DNA from 2 places in the Streptomyces sp. NPDC088794 genome. Region 1 is predicted to be linked to the other one. Evidence: riboswitches for the same ligand, from Rfam matches in the RefSeq annotation. Region 1 holds a riboswitch; the other holds the start of a gene.
What was found. A riboswitch is a leader RNA that binds a small molecule or an ion and turns the genes downstream of it on or off. The one in region 1 is predicted to bind cyclic di-AMP.
Positions count from the first base shown of each region.

Region 2: another riboswitch for cyclic di-AMP. It lies ahead of ACIP6U_RS08090 (transglycosylase SLT domain-containing protein); the one in region 1 lies ahead of ACIP6U_RS25610 (M23 family metallopeptidase).

Region 1 covers NZ_JBIVKB010000009.1:246,426-257,265, reverse strand. The annotation lists gene ACIP6U_RS25635 (DUF6082 family protein) at 1-497, opposite strand, end outside; gene ACIP6U_RS25630 (CobW family GTP-binding protein) at 821-1,936, shown strand; gene ACIP6U_RS25625 (DNA topoisomerase (ATP-hydrolyzing) subunit A) at 1,933-4,389, opposite strand; gene ACIP6U_RS25620 (M16 family metallopeptidase) at 4,701-6,104, shown strand; gene ACIP6U_RS25615 (M16 family metallopeptidase) at 6,101-7,489, shown strand; cyclic di-AMP (ydaO/yuaA leader) riboswitch at 7,703-7,863, shown strand; gene ACIP6U_RS25610 (M23 family metallopeptidase) at 7,877-8,653, shown strand; gene ACIP6U_RS25605 (GntR family transcriptional regulator) at 8,842-9,534, shown strand; gene ACIP6U_RS25600 (HPr family phosphocarrier protein) at 9,695-9,976, opposite strand; gene ACIP6U_RS25595 (GNAT family N-acetyltransferase) at 10,159-10,840, shown strand, end outside.
Region 2 covers NZ_JBIVKB010000002.1:740,870-751,709, forward strand. The annotation lists gene ACIP6U_RS08065 (outer membrane lipoprotein carrier protein LolA) at 1-1,029, opposite strand, end outside; gene ACIP6U_RS08070 (CHRD domain-containing protein) at 1,310-2,347, opposite strand; gene ACIP6U_RS08075 (polyprenyl synthetase family protein) at 2,464-3,474, opposite strand; gene ACIP6U_RS08080 (peptide MFS transporter) at 3,716-5,218, shown strand; gene ACIP6U_RS08085 (CocE/NonD family hydrolase) at 5,247-7,241, shown strand; cyclic di-AMP (ydaO/yuaA leader) riboswitch at 7,473-7,676, shown strand; gene ACIP6U_RS08090 (transglycosylase SLT domain-containing protein) at 7,680-8,162, shown strand; gene ACIP6U_RS08095 (HAD family hydrolase) at 8,321-9,127, opposite strand; gene ACIP6U_RS08100 (LacI family DNA-binding transcriptional regulator) at 9,240-10,250, opposite strand; gene ACIP6U_RS08105 (carbohydrate ABC transporter permease) at 10,247-10,840, opposite strand, start outside.

The DNA.
Region 1 (10,840 bases):
TCGTCGGGCGGATCGCCCACGACCCACCACTCGTCGGTGTCGGCGTCGTCGAGTTCCTGGATCAGATCGTCCGTCATGCGCCCCAGGGCGAACTCCTCCGACTCCGCGGGCAGGCTCTTGCGGTGATGGCGGGTCGCCTCCCAGTACTCCCGGAACACCTTGTTCTGGCACATCACCCGCAGATGTCCGTACAACTCCGACTGGGACAGGGCGCCGATTCGGTAGAAGTGCAGGTTGTTCACGTAGAGCGCGTTGGCGAAGAGGAACTGTCGCTGCTTCTCGGGCGAGATCTGCGACTCGTACGTGTTGAGCACTTCGGCCAGGGCCGGATCGTCCATGGCCTTGCAGAGCAGGTCGAAGGAGAGCCGGTGCTGCTCTGTCAGGGCGTCCCTCTTGCGGCGTCGTGAGCCTGGTGTGTTGACGGAATCGAGGGCGGCTGTGAAGGTCTCCTTCACAGCCGAAACGATCCTTCGTGCACCCGTACTCTGTGTGGCCATGTCAACCCCCGGTTCAGGCGGCCGTTCCGCCGGTCGTCGGGTTGCGGGTCGACGGATGGGGACCGGCGAGCGGTGGGCGGCGCTTGCCGTCTCCCAGAGTGCCGAGCGGCTCTGATCGGCGGGGGAGGCGGAGAGGAGGCGCACGGAGGGAAGCGAGGGTCGCACGAACCGGCGCCTTCCCCAACGTCTGCCCCGCAAGTGCTGCTAACAATCGTTCACTTCGTAGTGATTGTTCCGGCTCGTATCCTGGGTCCGCAGTCAATTTTCGTACGCGCGCCGGGACCACGATCCGGCGTGCGCACAGGCGTGAGAGAGGTACGACGGTGAGCCGCAGCCCGCAGCAGATCCCGGTCCTCGTCCTGGCCGGCTTCCTCGGTTCGGGCAAGACCACCCTGCTCAACCACCTCCTCCACCGCAGCGGCGGCAGCCGGATCGGCGCGATCGTCAACGACTTCGGGGCCATCGAGATCGACGCCATGGCCGTGGCCGGCGCGCTCGGCGACTCCACCGTCTCCCTCGGAAACGGCTGCCTGTGCTGCGCCGTGGACGTCAGCGAACTCGATCAGTACCTCGACCGGCTCGCCCGCCCCTCCGCCGGCATCGACGTCATCGTCATCGAGGCCAGCGGACTCGCCGAGCCCCAGGAACTCGTCCGCATGGTCCTCGCCAGCGAGCTTCCGGGAATCGTGTACGGGGGCCTCGTCGAGGTCGTCGACGCGGCCGAGTTCGACGACACGCGCGCGAAGCACCCCGAGATCGACCGGCATCTCGCCCTCGCCGACCTCGTGGTGGTCAACAAGCTCGACCGCGCGCCCGACGGCGACGGCGTCCTCGGGCTCGTCCGGTCCCTCGTGGACCACGCCGCCGTCGTCCCCGCCTCCTACGGCCGCGTCGACCCCGAGCTCCTCTTCGACTGCCGGCCGAACGAGGAACGCATCGGGCAACTCTCCTTCGACGACCTGCACGCGCGCGGGGAGCACGGCGGGCACGATGCGGACGACCACGCCGGTCATCTCCACACCGCGTACGACAGCCTCTCCGTCAGCTCCGAAGTCCCCATGGACCCGCGCCGGTTGATGGCGTTCCTCGACAGCCGGCCCGAGGGGCTGTACCGCATCAAGGGGTACGTCGACTTCGGCGCCCACGACGCCCTCAACCGGTACGCCGTGCACGCCGTCGGGCCGTTCCTGCGCTTCTACCCCGAGCCCTGGCCCGCGGGCGACGCACCACGCCTCAGCCAGCTCGTCCTGATCGGCTCCGGCATCGACGAGGCCGCCCTGCGCAAGGAGGTGGAGGCCTGTACGAGCGACGCCCCGCACACCGCCGACGAGCACGGTATGTGGGGCGTTCTGCGCTACGTACAGGAACCGGAGGACGTACAGGATCTGGGAGAGGACCTCGTAGAGCCCTCCAGGACCCGTCCTGACCGGACCTGCTAGACCGGTCCCGCCACCACCGCCACCGTCTTCGCGAGCGACACGCCCGAGCCGTCGCGGCGCGGGTCGACCTCGGGGAGGTCGGCCGGTGTGCCGTTCTTCTGGGCGGCCTTGGCGGGGTTGGGGCCCGCCCAGGCCAGAGAGAGGCAGTCCTCGCCCTTGAGGAACCGCTGGCAGCGGACGCCTCCGGTGGCGCGGCCCTTGCGCGGGTACTGGTCGAACGGGGTCAGCTTGGCCGTCGTCTGGACGGAGTCGTCGAGCGTGCCGCGCGAGCCCGCGACCGTGAAGACGATCGCGTCCGCGGCCGGGTCCACGGCAGTGAACGAGATGACTTTCGTGCCGTCCGTGAGCTTGATGCCCGCCATGCCACCCGCGGGGCGGCCCTGGGGCCGGACGTGCGCGGCCTGGAAGCGCAGCAGTTGGGCGTCGTCCGTGATGAAGACCAGGTCCTCCTCGCCGGTGCGCAGCTCGACCGCGCCGACGATGCGGTCGCCGTCCTTGAGCGTGATGACCTCCAACTCCTCCTTGTTCGTGGGGTAGTCGGGGACCACGCGCTTGACCACGCCCTGCGCGGTGCCGAGCGCCAGACCGGGGGAGGACTCGTCGAGCGTGGTCAGGCAGACCACCGACTCGTCGCCCTCCAGGGAGACGAACTCCGTCAGGAGCGCCCCGCCGGACAGGTTCGGCGCCGCCGCAGTCTCCGGGAGCTGGGGAAGGTCGACCACGTTGATCCGCAGCAGGCGGCCGCTCGACGTGACCGCGCCGATCTCCCCGCGCGCGGTGGCCGGCACCGCCGAGATGATCACGTCGTGCTTGGTGCGTCTGTCGTCGGCGTCCTCAGGGAAGGGCTCGCCGTTCGCCGTACGGGCCAGCAGGCCTGTCGAGGAGAGCAGTACCCGGCACGGGTCGTCGGCGACCTGGAGCGGGACGGTGGCCGCGGGCGTGCCCGAGGACTCCAGCAGGACCGTACGCCGCTCGGTGCCGAACTTCTTGGCCACCGCGGCCAGTTCGGTGGAGACCAGCTTGCGCAGCTCCGTGTCCGAGTCCAGGATCCGGGTCAGCTCCGCGATCTCCGCGATGAGGCGCTCCTTCTCCGACTCCAGCTCGATGCGGTCGAACCGGGTGAGACGGCGCAGCGGGGTGTCCAGGATGTACTGCGTCTGGATCTCCGACAGCGAGAAGCGCTCCATCAGGCGCTCCTTCGCCTGCGCGGAGTTGTCGCTGGAGCGGATCAGCCGGATGACCTCGTCGATGTCGACGAGAGCCGTCAGGAGGCCCTCCACCAGGTGCAGTCGGTCGCGGCGCTTGGTGCGCCGGAACTCGCTGCGGCGCCGTACGACCTCGAAGCGGTGGTCGAGATAGACCTCGAGGAGCTCCTTGAGACCCAGGGTGAGGGGCTGACCGTCCACCAGCGCCACGTTGTTGATGCCGAAGGACTCCTCCATCGGCGTCAGCTTGTAGAGCTGCTCCAGGACGGCCTCCGGCACGAAGCCGTTCTTGATCTCGATGACCAGGCGCAGGCCGTGGGCGCGGTCGGTGAGGTCCTTGACGTCGGCGATGCCCTGGATCTTCTTCTGGCCGACCAGGTCCTTGATCTTGGCGATCACCTTCTCCGGGCCGACGGTGAAGGGCAGTTCGGTGACGATCAGGCCCTTGCGACGGGCGGTCACGGTGTCGATCTCGACCGTGGCGCGGATCTTGAAGGTGCCGCGGCCGGTCTCGTACGCGTCCCGGACGCCGGAGAGGCCGACGATGCGGCCGCCGGTGGGCAGGTCGGGGCCGGGGACGTGCTTCATCAGGGTGTCCAGATCCGCGTTCGGGTAGCGGATCAGGTGGCGGGCGGCCGAGATGACCTCGGCGAGGTTGTGCGGCGGCATGTTCGTCGCCATGCCGACGGCGATGCCCGACGAGCCGTTCACCAGCAGGTTCGGGAAGGCGGCCGGCAGGGCGACCGGTTCGCGCTCCTGGCCGTCGTAGTTGGGGGTGAAGTCGACCGTGTCCTCGTCGATCGACTCCGTCATCAGGCTGGTGGCCTCGGCCTGCCGGCACTCCGTGTACCTCATGGCGGCCGGCGGGTCGTCGTTGCCGAGCGAGCCGAAGTTGCCGTGGCCGTCGACGAGCGGCACACGCATGGAGAACGGCTGGGCCATGCGCACCAGGGCGTCGTAGATCGACGCGTCGCCGTGCGGGTGCAGCTTGCCCATGACCTCGCCGACCACGCGCGCGCACTTCACGTAGCCGCGGTCGGGGCGCAGTCCCATCTCGTTCATCTGGTAGACGATGCGGCGGTGCACCGGCTTGAGACCGTCCCGGGCGTCCGGCAGGGCTCGGGAGTAGATGACCGAGTACGCGTACTCGAGGAAGGAGCCCTGCATTTCGTCGACGACGTCGATGTCGAGGATCTTCTCCTCGTACGAGTCGTCGGGCGGCGGGGTCTTCGTACTACGGCGGGCCATCGCTGCCGGCTCCTCTTTTCTGGTAGCTCGCCTACGGGTCGCTCACGTGGGTGCCGCGCCCCTCCGGCTCACTCTTGCTGAAGCGTGAACGGTATCTGACGCGACCATTGTGGACCGCGGCACTGACAACGCGGACGAGGACCCGACATCGACCCTTGTGCCCGGCGTGCCCGCAGGCTACGCGATCCGCTCTGGGCGTACGTCCACCGGGAACTTCGCCGCCCGTCCGCACGCTTGCATACAGTGGCAGGACCGGTGGGAAAACCCCGGTTTCCACCGCAGCATTCGCGATCGAAGGGACGTACATGCCCATGGGTCACACGGCCACGGACCAGGCAGACACCGGCGGCCTGACAGCGACCGAGCACCGCCTGGCCAACGGCCTGCGCGTGGTGCTCTCGGAGGACCACCTGACCCCGGTCGCGGCGGTGTGCCTCTGGTACGACGTCGGCTCGCGCCACGAAGTCAAGGGGCGCACGGGTCTTGCTCACCTTTTCGAGCACCTCATGTTCCAGGGCTCGAAGCAGGTCAAGGGCAACGGACACTTCGAACTGGTGCAGGGCGCGGGTGGTTCGCTCAACGGCACCACCAGCTTCGAGCGCACCAACTACTTCGAGACCATGCCCACCCACCAGTTGGAGCTCGCCCTCTGGCTGGAGGCGGACCGCATGGGCTCCCTGCTCGCCGCCCTGGACGAGGAGTCCATGGAGAACCAGCGGGACGTGGTGAAGAACGAGCGCAGGCAGCGCTACGACAACGTCCCCTACGGCACGGCGTTCGAGAAGCTGACCGCCCTCTCCTACCCGGAGGGTCACCCCTACCACCACACCCCGATCGGCTCGATGGCCGACCTGGACGCGGCCACCCTGGAGGACGCGCGCGCGTTCTTCCGCACGTACTACGCGCCCAACAACGCCGTCCTGTCGGTCGTCGGCGACATCGACCCGGAGCAGACGCTCGCCTGGATCGAGCGGTACTTCGGGTCCATCCCGACGCACGACGGCAAGCCCGTCCCGCGCGACGGCGCGCTGCCCGAGATCATCGGCGAGGAGCTGCGCGAGGTCATCGAGGAGGAGGTGCCGGCGCGCGCCCTGATGGCGGCGTACCGGCTGCCCGAGGACGGCACGCGCGCGAGCGACGCGGCCGACCTCGCGCTCACCATTCTCGGCGGCGGCGAGTCCTCCCGCCTCTACAACCGCCTTGTGCGGCGCGACCGTACGGCCGTCGCGGCCGGCTTCGGTCTGCTGCGGCTGGCCGGCGCGCCCTCCCTGGGGTGGCTGGACGTGAAGACGTCCGGCGACTACGAGGTGCCGGTCATCGAGACCGCCATCGACGAGGAGCTCGCCCGGTTCGCCGAGGAGGGCCCCACGGCCGAGGAAATGGAGCGCGCCCAGGCCCAGTTGGAGCGCGAGTGGCTGGACCGGCTCGGCACGGTCGCGGGCCGCGCCGACGAACTGTGCCGGTACGCCGTCCTGTTCGGCGACCCGCAGCTGGCCCTGACCGCCGTGCAGCGCGTCCTGGAGGTGACCCCGGAAGAGGTCCAGGAGATCGCCAAGGCCCGACTGCGCCCCGACAACCGATCGGTGCTCGTCTACGAGCCCGTCGCCGCCGAGCACGCCGAGCACGCCGAGCACGCCGAGCACGCCGAGCACGCCGAGCACGCCGAGCACGCCGAGTCCGCCGAGCCCACCGAGAACGAGGAGGCGGCCAAGTGACCGAGCTCGCCGCGATGGAATTCCACCCGCAGCCCCCGGCCGGCGAGGCCAGGCCGTGGGCGTTCCCGGCCCCCGAGCGCGGGACGCTCGACAACGGCCTGACCGTCCTGCGCTGCCAGCGTCCCGGCCAGCAGGTCGTCGCCGTGGAGGTTCTCCTGGCGGCGCCCCTGGAGGCCGAACCGGCCGGCCTGGACGGCGTCGGCACGATCATGGCGCGGGCCTTCTCCGAGGGCACCGACAAGCACTCCGCCGAGGAGTTCGCGGCCGAACTGGAGCGCTGCGGCGCGACGCTCGACGCGCACGCCGACCACCCCGGCGTCCGGATCAGCCTCGAAGTGCCCGCCTCGCGCCTGACCAAGGCCCTCGGTCTGCTGGCCGACGCCCTCAGGGCGCCCGCGTTCGCGGACAGCGAGATCGAGCGCCTGGTCACCAACCGCCTCGACGAGATCCCGCACGAGCTGGCCAACCCCTCCCGGCGTGCGGCGAAGGAGCTCTCCAAGGAGCTCTTCCCGGCCGGCTCGCGCATGTCGCGCCCGCGCCAGGGCACCCAGGAGACCGTCGAGAACATCGACTCGGCGGCCGTACGCGCCTTCTACGAGAAGCACGTCCGTCCCGCGACCGCGACCGCCGTGGTCGTCGGTGACCTCACCGGCATCGACCTCGACGAGCTGCTGGGCGACACCCTCGGCTCCTGGACCGGCTCCTCGGCCGAGCCGCGTCCCGTGCCGCCGGTGACCGCCGACGACACCGGGCGCGTGATCATCGTGGACCGCCCGGGCGCCGTGCAGACGCAGCTGCTCATCGGCCGCGTCGGCCCCGACCGGCACGACCGCGTGTGGCCCGCGCAGGTGCTCGGCACCTACTGCCTGGGCGGCACCCTCACCTCCCGCCTCGACCGCGTCCTGCGCGAGGAGAAGGGCTACACCTACGGCGTTCGGGCGTTCGGGCAGGTCCTGCGGTCCGCCCCGGACGGCACCGGGGCCGCGATGCTCGCCATCAGCGGCTCCTTCGACACCCCGAACACCGGCCCGGCGCTGCAGGACCTGTGGACGGTGCTGCGCACGCTCGCCGAGGGCGGTCTGACCGATGCCGAGCGCGATGTCGCCGTGCAGAACCTGGTGGGCGTGGCGCCGCTGAAGTACGAGACCGCGGCGGCCGTCGCGAGCACGCTGGCCGACCAGGTCGAGCAGAACCTGCCCGACGACTACCAGGCGACGCTGTACCGGCAGCTCGCCGCGACCGGCACCGTGGAGGCCACCGCGGCCGCCGTGAGCGCCTTCCCGGTGGACCGTCTGGTGACCGTCCTGGTCGGTGACGCGGCGCAGATCAAGGAGCCCGTGGAGGCTCTCGGGATCGGCGAAGTCACCGTCGTCCCGGCCGAGTAGGGCCGGGCGGAGGCGGAGCGGGCGCCACGCGCGCGCAGGGGCCCTGGTGACGGATGCGTCACCAGGGCCCCCGTATGTCCGAATTGAGGGAGAGGTTGCCTGTCTGCCCTGTGGCATGCGCTACAAAAGCCGTGATCCGTTTGGGGATTGAAAGTTGTCCCGTTTAGCGTCATCCGGGCTGTCCGTCAGGCACCGCGCCGCATCCGCGGCACCGGACAGTCATCGCCGAGTCCCCGTCCGGCGCGAGCCAGGGGAGCCGGGGACCCAATGTCCCTGGGGTGAATCGGACGCCCGCGCGCTGCGCGAGGGGGTCCGTAGGAGACCTTCCTGCTCCGAACCCGTCAGCTAACCCGGTAGGCGAGAAGGAAGGAAAGGACCACCCAGTACATGGCGTTCACCTGCGCCACCGGGAAGCACCGTCGTCCCAGCCGCATGAAGCGCACCACCGCCCGCGCGGCGGGCGTCGCGGCACTCGCCACCACCGGCGTCGTCGGCACCCTGGCAGCTCCGGCACTCGCCGCGGACAACTCCGCCGAGAGCGCCGTCGAGCAGACCGGTTTCACCCCCGTCATCACCATCGGCGACACGATCGCCGCCAAGATCGACGCCCAGGCCGACGCCCAGAAGGAGGCGGCCGAGGAGGCCGCCCTCAAGAAGGCGGCGGCGGAGGCGGCACGCAAGAAGGCCGCCGCGCGGGCCAAGGAGGAACGCGAGGCGAAGGAGCGCGCCGCCCGGGCCGCCGAGCGCAAGCGCCTCAACACCTTCGTCGCGCCGATCTCGAACTCGTACGTCTCGACGGGTTACAAGAGCGGCGGCTCGCTGTGGTCCTCCGGCAGCCACACCGGCATCGACTTCCACGCGGCCAGCGGCACGACCGTCCACGCGGTCGGCTCCGGCACGGTCGTGGAGACCGGCTGGGGCGGCTCCTACGGCAACCAGATAGTGATCAAGATGAACGACGGGACCTACACCCAGTACGGTCACCTGTCGTCCATCGGGGTCTCGGTGGGCCAGACGGTCACCCCGGGCCGGCAGATAGGCCTCTCCGGCGCGACCGGCAACGTCACCGGTCCGCATCTCCACTTCGAGGCCCGCACGACCCCCGAGTACGGATCGGACATCGACCCCGTCGCCTACCTTCGTTCGCATGGCGTGAACGTCTGACGACGGACCGCGAGATCTTCTTCAGCCCCGGCTCTCCGAGCCGGGGCTTTCGGTCTTTCTGTCCGCTCTCTGTCCAAAAAATATCCATCGATTCCGGTCCCCCGTCGGAAATTCCAGCCGATTGCAATAGAGTCACTGAACACACGTCAACCGGCGACGTTTCACGGGGATTAAGACGGAGGTCGGACATGCGTATTCCGGCGCACTCGGTGTGCACGGCCATCCGGGACGACATCGTCGCCGGTGTCTACGAGCGCGGCGGCCGGCTCACCGAGGAACTGCTGGCGCGACGCTACGGCGTCTCGCGCGTCCCCGTCCGTGAGGCCCTGCGCACGCTGGAGGCGGAGGGCTTCGTGGTGACCCGGCGGCACGCGGGCGCGTGCGTCGCGGAACCGACCGAGCAGGAGGCCGCCGACCTGCTGGAGATGCGCATGCTGCTGGAGCCGCTCGGAGCCTCCAGGGCCGCCCAGCGGCGCACGGAGGCCCACCTCAAGGTGCTGCGCGGCCTGGTCAGGCTGGGCCAGGAGCGGGCCAGGAGGGGCAACAGTGAGGATCTGCGCTCCCTGGGGGGCTGGTTCCACGAGACGCTCGCCCAGGCCTCCGGCAGCCACGCGCTGACCTCGACGCTGACCCAGCTGCGTCACAAGATCGCCTGGATGTACGCCGTGGAGGCGCCGGCCAACCCCGTGGAGTCCTGGGCGGAGCACGGCGCGATCGTCGACGCCGTGGCGCGCGGGGACGCCGAGCGCGCGCGGGCGATCACCGCCCTGCACACCGAGCACTCGACGGGCGCGCACCGGCTGCGCTTCGGCACCGGGGAGCGCGCGGAGCGTGTGAGGAACTCGCAACATCCCGTAAACATGTCGGGTGTGCGGCATTAACACGGGCGCCGTATACAAAGAGAAGGTAATTCCAGGGGGATTATTTCTGCTGCCCGAACTCGGGAAATTCGAAGGGCTCGCCCGGTAATTCGGGCGAGCCCTTCGGAGTTGTGGGACGGTGTCGTCGAAGTGACGCGTGCCGTATCCCTCAATTCGATTTTCAGACGGTCTCGGGAAGCTCCTCGAGCCCCTCGGCGACCAGCTTCGCCAGCCGGTCGAGCGCGGCGTCCGCGCCCTCGGCCCCGGAAGCGAGGACGATCTCCTCGCCGCCCTGGGCGCCCAGGCCCAGAACCGCGAGCATGGAGGCCGCGTTGACGGGGTTGCCGTCGGACTTGGCGATCGTCACCGGGACGCCTGTGGCCGTGGCGGCTCGGACGAAGATGGAAGCGGGGCGGGCGTGGAGGCCCTCGGCCCAGCCGACGTTGACGCGGCGCTCAGCCATGTGATGCTGCCCTTCAGTGTCTCAGGTTGTCTAGACCATGTTGTCTAGACCAGTTTTCCATAGCGTGCCGTCGGGCCGCGGCCTCGGCCCGACGCACACCCTTCCACCGTCCCCGGCGGACAGGCGTGTTCCCCACAGACTGCCTCGCGCCGTTGTCATACGCGAGCCGTACGCTGGGGCCCATGCAGACCTCGTCGGACCGGCACGAGTACCCCGCCCACTGGGAAGCCGACGTCGTGCTGCGCGACGGTGGCACCGCGCGCGTCCGCCCCATCACCGTCGACGACGCGGACCGCCTGGTCAGCTTCTACGAGCAGGTGTCGGACGAGTCGAAGTACTACCGCTTCTTCGCGCCCTACCCGCGGCTGTCCGCGAAGGACGTCCACCGCTTCACGCACCACGACTTTGTGGACCGGGTGGGGCTCGCGGCCACGATCGGCGGCGAGTTCATCGCCACCGTACGCTATGACCGCATTGGTCCCGAGGGCACGCCCGCGTCCGCTCCGGCCGACGAGGCCGAGGTCGCCTTCCTCGTCCAGGACGCCCACCAAGGACGCGGTGTCGCCTCCGCGCTCCTCGAACACATCGCCGCCGTCGCCCGCGAGCGCGGCATCCGCCGCTTCGCCGCCGAGGTGCTGCCCGCCAACAACAAGATGATCAAAGTCTTCATGGACGCCGGCTACACCCAGAAGCGCAGCTTCGAGGACGGTGTCGTCCGCCTGGAGTTCGACCTGGAGCCCACCGACCGCTCGCTCGCGGTCCAACGCGCGCGTGAACAGCGCGCCGAGGCACGGTCGGTGCGACGGCTGCTGGTGCCCGGCTCGGTCGCCGTCATCGGCGCCGGCCGCACGCCCGGGGGAGTGG
Region 2 (10,840 bases), on a different contig from region 1:
ACCGGTGTCGAAGGTGGCGATGGAGTCCCAGCCGTCACCGATGACGTTCAGGCCGTCGGAGCCCTTGCCGAGGTCCCCGCCGAGGTCCTCAGGAGTCTTGCCGTCGGTCTTCTTGTCGCCGCTCGCCTTGCCGCTGGCCCCGTCGACCTTCCCGTCCTCGGTGACCTTCGCGCCCTTGGGCGGCGTGAAGTCGAAGGTGGACGCGGCGGGCTTGGAGTAGCTGATCTTGGTGAAGCCGGCGTCGACGACGGCCGCGCCGCCGCTCGCCGGGGTGAGCGTGAACTTCAGCGGCAGGCCGGTCTTCACGTCGACGGCCACGGTGATCTGACCGACCGTCGAGCCGTCGTCCTTGGGCTTGATGACCAGGCGGTAGGCGTCCCGGCCGGCCACCTGTGCGGTGCCCTGGACCGTCACGGAGGTCGTGTCGTCGACCGCGGCGAGGGCGTCCTTGGCGAGCTGCTGGGGAGTCGCGGGCGTCTCCTCCTGCTTCTCCTTGGCGCTCGCGCTGTCGTCGGCGGTGGCGTGGTAGACCTCGTTGGTCCCGCTGTCGTAGCCCCAGACGTCCTTGCCGTCGTGGATCAGGCTGTACTCGGCCGCGCTCTCCAGGAGCGACACCTTCTGCCGGTCCGGACCGTCGGCGGCGACGCGCAGGGTGTGCGTGCCGGTGGCGAGTTCGGTGAGCTTGGCGGAGGGGTCGGCGGACGAGCCGTCGCCCGAGCCGGTGGCGCCCTGCGTCAGGCTGCTCTCCAGACCGCCGAGGTTCGGCAGCCCCAGATCCGTGGTGATCTTCACCGTGCCGGACATCTGCTGTACGTCCGACTTCGCGATCTTCTCGATGAGCTGCTGCGCGGTGATCTTCGGCAGGTCGGGGTCGCCGGAGTCGGCGAGCGCGGGGACGAGCCCGATGGTCGCCGCCGCCACCCCCAACACCGCGACCGGGACGACGTAGCGCGCGGCCTTGCGGCGGCCGGCGCGCAGGTCGTCTGCCTCCGCGGCGGACGTGCTGTCGTCGGTTTCGTACGGTGCCATGTGTGCCTTACCTCCGTCGTCGGCGGCGGCTGTCCAGCTGCACTCGCTTTCCACCCCGTGCCGCCATTCTCACCCGAATCGGTGAGGAGTGGTGTTTTCCGTGGTTTCCATCTGACCAAATCGACGGGAGGTAAGCGTCAGACCCCGGACTCAACTCCATGTACACCTGCGGGATGACATGAGGAGGCGACGCCTCCCCCGACCCGTAGGGGTCGTGTCGGGGAGGCGCCGCCCGGACGCTCTCGCGTCAACTGGTGTGCCGGCTCCGGAGGACGGCGATTCAGCTCTGGAGGAAGACGTAGTCCGCCTTGTAAGGCACGCCCACGATGGTGCCGGGCGTGCAGGATCCGGCCGGGGCGACGCCGCCGACGGTGTTCAGGCGCAGGATCTCGGTGGTGTGGGCGAGCAGGCCGCGGTGCTTGCCGGACCGGGTGGCCTTGAGGTCGAGTTCGGGAATGTTGGTGGCGCCGTTCGCGGTCTTGCTGATGACGGCTCCGGTGACCGCGCTGCGGTCGGGGGCGATCCACTGCGGCGTACCGGAGTTGGGCTTGACGAAGGTGTGCTTGATGCCGCCGCCGAGCAGGGCGCTGACGTCCCGCTGGGCGAAGGCGTACCCGCCGCCGGCGGTCGGCTTGCACTCGTAGATCTGCTTGCCCTTGACCACGGAGGCCTGGAAGTTGTGCAGGGCGTCGCGGAAGTCGAAGTCGGCGACCGTGACCTTGTGGAGCTGGCCGCGGACGGCGCCGCCCGGGAACCGGGCGGTGTGCAGGTTGGCGTAGAAGGAGTTCGGGTCGGACTTGAGGGCGTTGAGCAGGGCCTTGTCCTTGACCTTCACGGTGCCGGTGACGCTGTGGCCCTTGATCTTGTCGAGCAGCTTGGTGAAGTCGACCTTGACGCCGCCGTTGGTGCCCTTGGCGCCCTGGTGGATGTGGAGCATGGTCGGCCTGCCGGTGCCGCGCCAGGTCACGGCGACGGCGACCTTGTCGCCCTTGACCTTGATGAACTCGACGGCGGCGCCGTCCTTGTCGCCGACGGCGGGACCGCCGGCCACGGGTACCTCGTTGCCGCCGCGCAGGCCGGCGGCGAGCAGGGTTCCCCCGGTGCCGCCGGAGACGCTGCCGCTCTGCGTGACGATGTCCTGGCTCGCGCCGGACGGGTCGTGCATGCCGCCCATGTCGACGGAGTGGCCCGCGTGGTCGGCGTGGGTCCCTCCGGCGGCGAAGGCGGGAATCACCGCGGCGGAGATCCCGCCGGCGGCTGCCACCGCGACCGCGGTGACGACGATGCTCTTACGGCGCTTGGAGAACGTCGTGTTCATGCCCATGATTCTGTTTTCTCCCCGTATCCAAGCCGACGCCCCCTGCGTCAGCTTCTGGAAATGAATACGGAGCGGATCTCAGATTGGATTTAGTCCAGGTCTGTGACGTGTATCACCTAGCCGGCGCGGTGCACCACCGCGTCGCACAGCTCCACCAGCGCCGACTTCGCGTCGCACTCCCGCAACGGTGCCAGCGCGGCCCGCGCGTCCTCGGCGTACCGGACCGTGTCCCGCCGCGCCTGCTCCAGCGCGGGGTGCTCCCGCAGTCCCGCCAGCGCCTCGGCGTGCCGGGCGTCGTCGGTCAGGTCGGAGTCCAGCAGCTCGCACAGGGCGATGTCCTCGGCCAGGCCGAGCCGCGCGACCCGCTCCCGCAGCCGCAGCACGGGCATGGTCGGGATGCCCTCGCGCAGGTCGGTGCCCGGCGTCTTGCCCGACTCGTGCGAGTCGGACGCGATGTCCAGGACGTCGTCCGCGAGTTGGAAGGCGACACCGAGCCGCTCGCCGTACTGCGTGAGCACGTCGACGACCGTCTCGTCGGCACCGGACATCAGCGCGCCGAACCGGCACGAGACCGCGACCAGGGAGCCCGTCTTGCCGGCCAGCACGTCCAGGTAGTGGTCGATCGGGTCCCGTCCGTCCTGCGGACCCGCAGTCTCCAGGATCTGGCCGGTCACCAGGCGTTCGAACGCCTCGGCCTGCACCCGGACCGCCTCGGGGCCGAGGTCGGCCAGTATGTGCGAGGCGCGGGCGAACAGGAAGTCACCCGTGAGGACGGCCACCGAGTTGCCCCAGCGGGTGTTGGCGCTGTCGACCCCGCGCCGCACGGTCGCCTCGTCCATGACGTCGTCGTGGTACAGCGTCGCGAGGTGGGTCAGCTCCACCACCACCGCGGACGGCACGATCCCCGGCGCGTACCGGTCCCCGAACTGCGCGGCGAGCATGACCAGCAGCGGGCGGAACCGCTTGCCGCCGGCCCGCACGAGATGCTGCGCGGCCTCCGTGATGAAGGGGACCTCACTCTTGGTGGCTTCGAGCAGTCCCTCCTCGACAGCGGCCATCCCCGCCTGGACATCGGCTTCCAGAGCCTGGTCCCGCACGCTCAGCCCGAACGGCCCGACGACGGTCACGAGGGATCTCCTGTCTGCTGGTGTCCACGGGTGGTTACACGGTTTGTCGATAGGTCGCTGCCATCACTCAAGTCAGCGTATCCGGTCAAGTTTCGATCACCGATGCCGCCCACGCGTGCTGCCCTGGCGGGCACCTATGCCACCCACCTGTGCAGCCCGGGCGATATCCGATCACGACGGGTATGTTTTTGATCACTTGATAAGGATGGACATGTAGCGACTTACCAGGAAGCAGTGGAGCGTGTCCCGAACCGAGGCAGACGTCGAACCCGAGGACCGGCCGCCGCCCGAGGACGACCACGCCTTCTTCGGCCAGCCCAAAGGCCTGCTCACCCTCTCCGGCCTGGAGGTCTGGGAACGCTTCTCGTTCCTCGGCATGCAGGCGATCCTCGTCCTCTACTTCGCGGACTCCGTCGCCCACGGCGGCATGGGCATGTCGGACGGCACCGCCGCCTCCGTCTCCGCCGCCTACGGCACCCTCGTCTACCTGGTCTCGGTCGCCGGCGGCTGGCTCGCCGACCGCATCCTCGGCTCGTACCGCTCGGTCCTGTGGGGCGGCGTCCTGATCGCCTGCGGCCACTACGCGATGGCCGTGCCGACCGGGACCATGACCTGGGTCGGCCTCGGGCTGATCAGCGGGGGCACCGGACTGCTCAAGCCCAACGTGGCCACCATGGTCGGCAAGCTGTACCGGACCGACGACGAGCGCCGGGACGCCGGTTTCGCGCTCTACTACATGGCGATCAACGTCGGCGCCTTCGCGGGCCCGCTGATCACCGGCTGGCTCGGCGACCACAAGGGCTGGCACTGGGGCTTCTCGGCGGCGGCGGTCGGCATGACCTTCGGGCTGATCCAGTACGTCGCCGGCCGCCGTCACCTGGCCGGGCGCAGCAACACCGCGGAGTTCGCGCTCGCACCGGACGGGATGCGCCGGGCGGTCCGGCTGATCGTCGTTGGGATCCTGGTCGCCGCCGCGCTCGCCGTACTGCTGGCCGGGGTGGGCTGGCTGACCATGGACCGCTTCGTCGACCTGCTGACGGTGGTCTCCGTGATCGCCCCGGTCGTCTACTTCGCGGTGATGTTCATGAGCCCGCGGGTGACGCCCGGGGAACGCGGCCGGCTGCGCCCGTACATCGTGCTGATCCTCGCCTCGACGGTCTTCAACTTCATCCTCTTCCAGGCGTACTCGACGATGATGCTGCTGGCCTCGACCAACGCCGAGACGTCCATCCTCGGCTTCGACTTCCCGGCCGGTTGGTACGCCTCCGCGCTCGGCGCCTTCGAGGTCGGGCTCGCGCCCGTGGTCGCCGCGCTGTGGGTGCGGATGGGACCGCGCCAGCCGCACGCCTCCAACAAGATCGCGATTGGGGTCGTGCTGGGCGGCCTGTCCTTCCTGCTCATGGTCCTGCCGACCAGCGGGCACAGCGGCGACGACTACCTGATGTCCGTCTGGTGGATCGTCGGCTCCTACCTGCTGCTCGGCCTCGGCGACATCCTCCTGGAGACCTCCGGCATGTCCGCCACCACCAAGCTCGCCCCGGCCGCCTTCTCCAGCCAGACCATGTCCCTCTGGTTCCTGTCCCTCGCGCTCGCCAACGGCATCCAGGCCCAGACGGTGAAGCTCTACGACGACGTCTCCAAGCCGGCCTACTTCGGCGTCAACGGCGCGATCGCGGTGGCCGCGGGCCTCGCGGTGATCGCCGCGGCGCCCTGGCTGCGCCGCACGATGCACCCGGTCCACTGAAGCCCACGCAGCCACAGGGGTCACGCTCATGCGCATCCGAACGTCCTTCCCTTACGAGACGACCCACGAGGACCTCCGTGTCCGGCTGCCCGACGGAACGCGGTTGTACGCCCGCGTATGGCGACCGCTCACCGAGGAGCCCGTACCCGCGCTCCTCGAGTACCTGCCGTACCGCCTGACCGACTGGACCGCGCCCCGCGACGCCCAGCGGCACCCCTGGTACGCCGGGCACGGCTACGCCTCCGTCCGGGTCGACGTGCGCGGGCACGGCAACAGCGAGGGCATGCCCAGTGACGAGTACTCGGCGACCGAGCTGGCCGACGGGGTCGAGGTGGTCAACTGGCTTGCCGCGCAGCCCTGGTGCGACGGCAAGGTGGGCATGTTCGGCATCTCCTGGGGCGGCTTCAACTCCCTCCAGCTCGCGGCCCTCGCGCCCGAGCCGCTCAAGGCGGTCGTCACCGTCTGCTCGACGGACGACCGTTATGACAACGACGTGCACTACATGGGTGGTTCCGTCCTCGCCGTCGACATGCACGCGTGGGCGGCGACCATGCTCGCCTTCGTCTCCCGCCCGCCGGACCCGCTCCATGTGGGCGAGGAATGGCGGGACATGTGGCTCAAGCGCCTGGAAGCGGTCGACCCCTTCATCCACACCTGGCTGGCCCACCAGACCCGGGACGACTACTGGCGGCACGGCAGCGTCTGCGAGGACTACGGCGCGATCGACGCGGCCGTCCTGGCGGTGGGCGGCTGGCACGACCCGTACCGCGACACCGTGCTGCGGCTCGTCGAGCACCTCCCGGCGGACCGGGTACGCGGGCTGATCGGCCCGTGGTCCCACCAGTACCCGGACCGAGGCCTGCCGCCGGGACCGGCGATCGGCTTCCTCCAGGAGACCCTGCGCTGGTGGGACCACTGGCTCAAGGGCAAGGACACCGGCGTCATGGCCGACCCCCTGCTGCGCTCCTACGTCAGCGACTCGCACCCGCCGGCCACGGTCTACGACACCCTGCCCGGCCGTTGGGTCGGCGAGCCGGCCTGGCCCTCGCCGCACGTCAAGACGACGACGTACGGGCTGCGGGGCGCGCCCGCGATCGTCCGGTCGCCCATGCACACCGGTGTGGACGCGGGCCGGTTCTTCCCCTTCGGGAACGACGCCGATCTGCCGCCGGACCAGCGGGACGAGGACGCGCGCTCGGCGTGCTTCGAGTTCGAGGTGCCGGCGGAGACCTGGGTGCTGGGGCGGCCGAGGGTGCGGTTGCGGCTGACCTCGGAGGTGGCGCGGGGGCAGGTGATCGCCCGGCTGTGCGATGTGGCGCCGGACGGTTCGTCGACGCTGGTCACCCGGGGGGCGCTGAACCTGTCGGCGCGGTTCGGGCGGGAGCGGGCGGTGCCCTGGACGCCGGGCGCGGTGGAGGACGTGACCTTCGAGCTGAACGGCATCGGGTACGCCATTCCGGCCGGGCATCGCATCCGGCTCGCGGTGTCCTCGGCGTACTGGCCGTGGATCTGGCCCCAGCCGGAGTCGGCGGCCGGCTTCACGATGGACCCGGAGGGCAGCGCGCTCGAACTCCCGGTGCGGGAGCGGGAGTCGACGGACGGCATTCGCTTCGAGGAGCCCGAGGAGGCCGAGCCGCTCGGGGTCAACCACCCGGCCACGCTGGACGAGTCGCGGCCCGAGCGGCTGGTCGTGCGCGATGTCGCGAAGGGTGAGTGGCGGCTGGAGGTGGATCCCCGGTACGGCGGCACCCGCGTGTATCCGGACGGCCTGGAGTTCACCGAGGACGCGCTGGAGACGTACACGATCGACGAGACGGATCCGTTGTCGGCGCGCGCCCGATCCGACTGGTCGATCCGGCTGCACCGGCCGGAGCAGGCCTGGGACACCACCGTGCGCACCCGGCCGGAGATTACTTGCGACGAAACGGACTTTATTACGTCGAATGAGGTGATCTGCACCGAGGGCGGCGAGGTGATCTTTCACCGGACCTGGGAGAAGAGGGTTCCGAGAACTGCCAGTTGAGGATGAATGCCCGTTTTGCCGTTCTTCATCCTGCCGTGACTTGGGTCACGCGAATCTGTGCGCGGCCTGTGCCCCGACATGTCGGCGTTTCGCCTTTCGCCGCTTGCCAGTTGACCCTTGGCAGGCGCAAAGGATCAAGCGCCTCATAGGCCTCAGACCAAGGTCAATAGGGTTGATGCGTGAATCCGGTACTTGTTCCGGACATGTGCTCTCGCATACGTTCCCGCCCTGTCGGGTGGAACGCCGAATCCTGCCGCCGCCCGGCATCCCAGTCACGAACTCACCGCACGGCAGGAGCGGGGGACCCAGGTAAGTCGCCGGACCGGTCAGCACGACCGGGACGGCTCGGGGTTAAGTCACGTCCGCAAGGGCGTGGCCGGGCACCTCCCAGCCCGAACCCGACAGCTCACCTCGCAGGCGACGGAGAGGAACCTCGTCATGCCTGCATCCGCTCAGCACCGTCGCAGCCGCAACTCCCGCCTCGTCCGCAAGCTCGCCGTGCTCGGCACGGGGGCCGCGGTGCTCGCCCTCCCCGTCATCGGCGCGACCAGCGCGTCCGCGGCTCCCTCGTCGACGGTGACCGCCGCGTCGCTGGGGTACTCCAACACCCTCGACGGCTGGATCCGCGCCTCGCTCCAGGTCATGGCGCAGAACGGGATCCCGGGCACGTACGACGGCATCTACCGCAACGTGATCCGTGAGTCGTCCGGCAACCAGTACGCCATCAACAACTGGGACTCCAACGCCGCGGCCGGCACCCCGTCCAAGGGCCTGCTCCAGGTGATCGACCCGACCTTCGCCGCGTACCACGTGGCCGGCACGTCGTTCGACCCCTACGACCCGGTCGCGAACATCACGGCGGCGTGCAACTACGCGGCGGCGGTGTACGGCTCCATCGACAACGTGTACGGGGCGTACTGACTCCGTCGGATCGGTCGCGATGGGTAGTGCCGCGATGTGTTCGTTTGCGGCTGCGGCGCCGTCGTGGCTGGTCGCGCCCACGCGGCGGAGCCGCAAATTGACACAGCCCCGCGCCCCTGAGGCCCTTCGGGCCTTGGGGGCGTTCGGCCTCGCTGCGCTCAGCTGAACAGTCGTTCCAGGACTACGGCGATGCCGTCTTCCTCATTCGATGTCGTCACCTCGTCCGCCACCGCCTTGAGTTCGGGGTGGGCGTTGGCCATGGCCACTCCGTGGGCGGCCCAGTCGAACATGGGGATGTCGTTGGGCATGTCGCCGAAGGCGATCGTCTCGTGCGGGCCCAGGCCCAGGTGACGGGCGGCCAGAGCCAGGCCCGTCGCCTTCGTGACTCCGCATGGCTGGAGTTCGACGGTGCCGGGTCCCGACATGGTGACGGTGGCCAGTGAACCGACCACGGTGCGGGCGGTTGTCGCCAACTCGTCGTCGGACAGGTCGGGGTGGCGCAGCAGCACCTTGCTGATCGGTTCGTGCCACAGGTCGTCGCGTCGGCCGACCCGGACGGCGGGCAGCGTGGGGTGCGGCATGAGGTAGCCGGGCTCGATGAGGGTGAGTCCGTCCACGCCGTCCTGGTCCACGGCCGCGTACACCTGCCCGACCTCCGCCTCGATCTTGCCGAGCGCGGTCTCGGCCAACTCCCGGTCCAGCGTGACCGACCAGAGCAGCCGGTCCGCGCCGGCGTCGTACACCTGCGCGCCCTGCCCGCACACCGCGAGCCCCTTGCTGCCCAGGTCGTCGAGGAGCGGGCGCACTCTCGGGGCCGGCCGTCCGGTCACGACGAGATGGCGGGCCCCGGCGCCGACCGCCCGCGCGAGCGCGGCGAGAGACCGGTCGGAGAGGGTGTCGTCGCCCCGGAGCAGGGTGCCGTCCAGGTCCGTGGCGATGAGTGAATATGCGAGGGGTGCGGCCATGATCAGAGAATACGGATGGAAAGCCCGGCTAACTCGACGCGAACCGGACGGTTGCTGCCTACATATGCGTTGAGGGGCGGACGGTGCTCCGCGCACGCCACTCGCGCCGCGCTCACGCCGACTCGCGGATCACCAACTCGGTCGGCAGCAGCACCCCCGCCGTGTCCTCCCCGGCGATCTGCGCGAGCAGCATGCGGACCATCTCGGCGCTGATGCGGTCGTAGGGCTGGCGCATGGTGGTGAGGGCCGGGGTGCCCGCGGTGGCCGCGGCCGAGTCGTCGAAGCCCCCGACAGCGATGTCATCGGGGACCGAACGGCCGGACTGCTGAAGGGTGTTGACGACCCCGAGGGCCATCAGGTCGGAGGCCACGAACACCGCGTCCATGTCCGGGGCCTGGCTGAGGAGCCGGCGGGCCGCCTCCTCGCCGCCGGTGCGGCGGTAGTCGCCCTCGACGACGAGCGCCGGGTCGTAGGGCAGGCCCGCCTCGGTGAGGACGTCGCGGTAGCCGGCCAGCCGGTCGGGGCCGCCCGCCGTGTCGAGCGGTCCGGTGACCATGCCGATACGGCGTCGGCCGCGCGCGATGAGATGGCGCACCATCTCCTGGGCGCCCTCGCGGTCGGCCGCCGCCACGTAGCTGACCTTGGAACCGATGCCGACCGGCTTGCCGCAGGCCACCAACGGGATGCACGCGTCGCGGAGTTCGGCGGCGACCGGGTCTCCGCCGTGGTTGGAGACGAGCAGGACGCCGTCGACATGGCCCGATGTGATGTACCGGGTCAGCCGGCGACGGTCGTCCTCGGACGAGGCCAGCATCAGCAGCAGCGGGATGTCGTGCCGGGCCAGGTGCTCGGTGCAACCCCGCAGCAGCACATTGAAGTTGGGGTCCTCGAAGAACTTCTCCTGCGGCTCGGTCAGGAGGAACGCCACCGAGTCCGACCGGCCCGTACTCAGGCTGCGGGCATGCCGGTTGACGACGTACCCCGTCTTCCTGATCGCCGACTCCACCGCGCCGCGCGCGGCCGGCGAGACGTAGTGGCCCCCGTTCAGGAACCGGGAGACGGTCCCCCGGGAGACCCCTGCCTCCCGGGCCACGTCGTGGATGGTGGGCGGTTTGCGCCTCACGCCTTGACCGAGCCGCTGAGCAGGTCGAGGGACCAGAAGCGCTGGTTCACCAGGAAGAGCGCGATCAGCGGCAGGATCGCGAGGAAACAGCCCATGATGACCAGGGTGTAGAGCGCGGGCTGCGAGGCGCCCTGGTTGAGCAGGGTGTAAAGGCCCAGCGTGATCGGGAACTTGGTGTCGTCCGCGAGCATCACGTACGGCAGCAGGAAGTTGTTCCAGATGCCGACGAACTGGAACAGGAACACCGTGATGAGGCCCGGCATCATCATCGGCACCGCGATCCGCGAGAAGATCCGCCACTCGCTCGCGCCGTCCATGCGGGCGGCTTCCAGGAGTTCGGCGGGCACGGAGGCGGCCGCGTAGATGCGGACGAGATAGACCCCGTACGGGGAGAGGATCGACGGCAGGAGCATCGACCAGTACGAGTCGGCCAGGCCCAGCTTCGACAGCAGCAGGTACTGCGGGACCGTCAGCACGATGCTCGGGACCAGGACGCCGGCCAGCATCAGCTTGAAGACGAACTCCCTTCCCCTGAAGGCGAACCGGCCCAGCGCGTAGCCGCCGGCGGCCGAGACCGCGGCGGAGAGCAG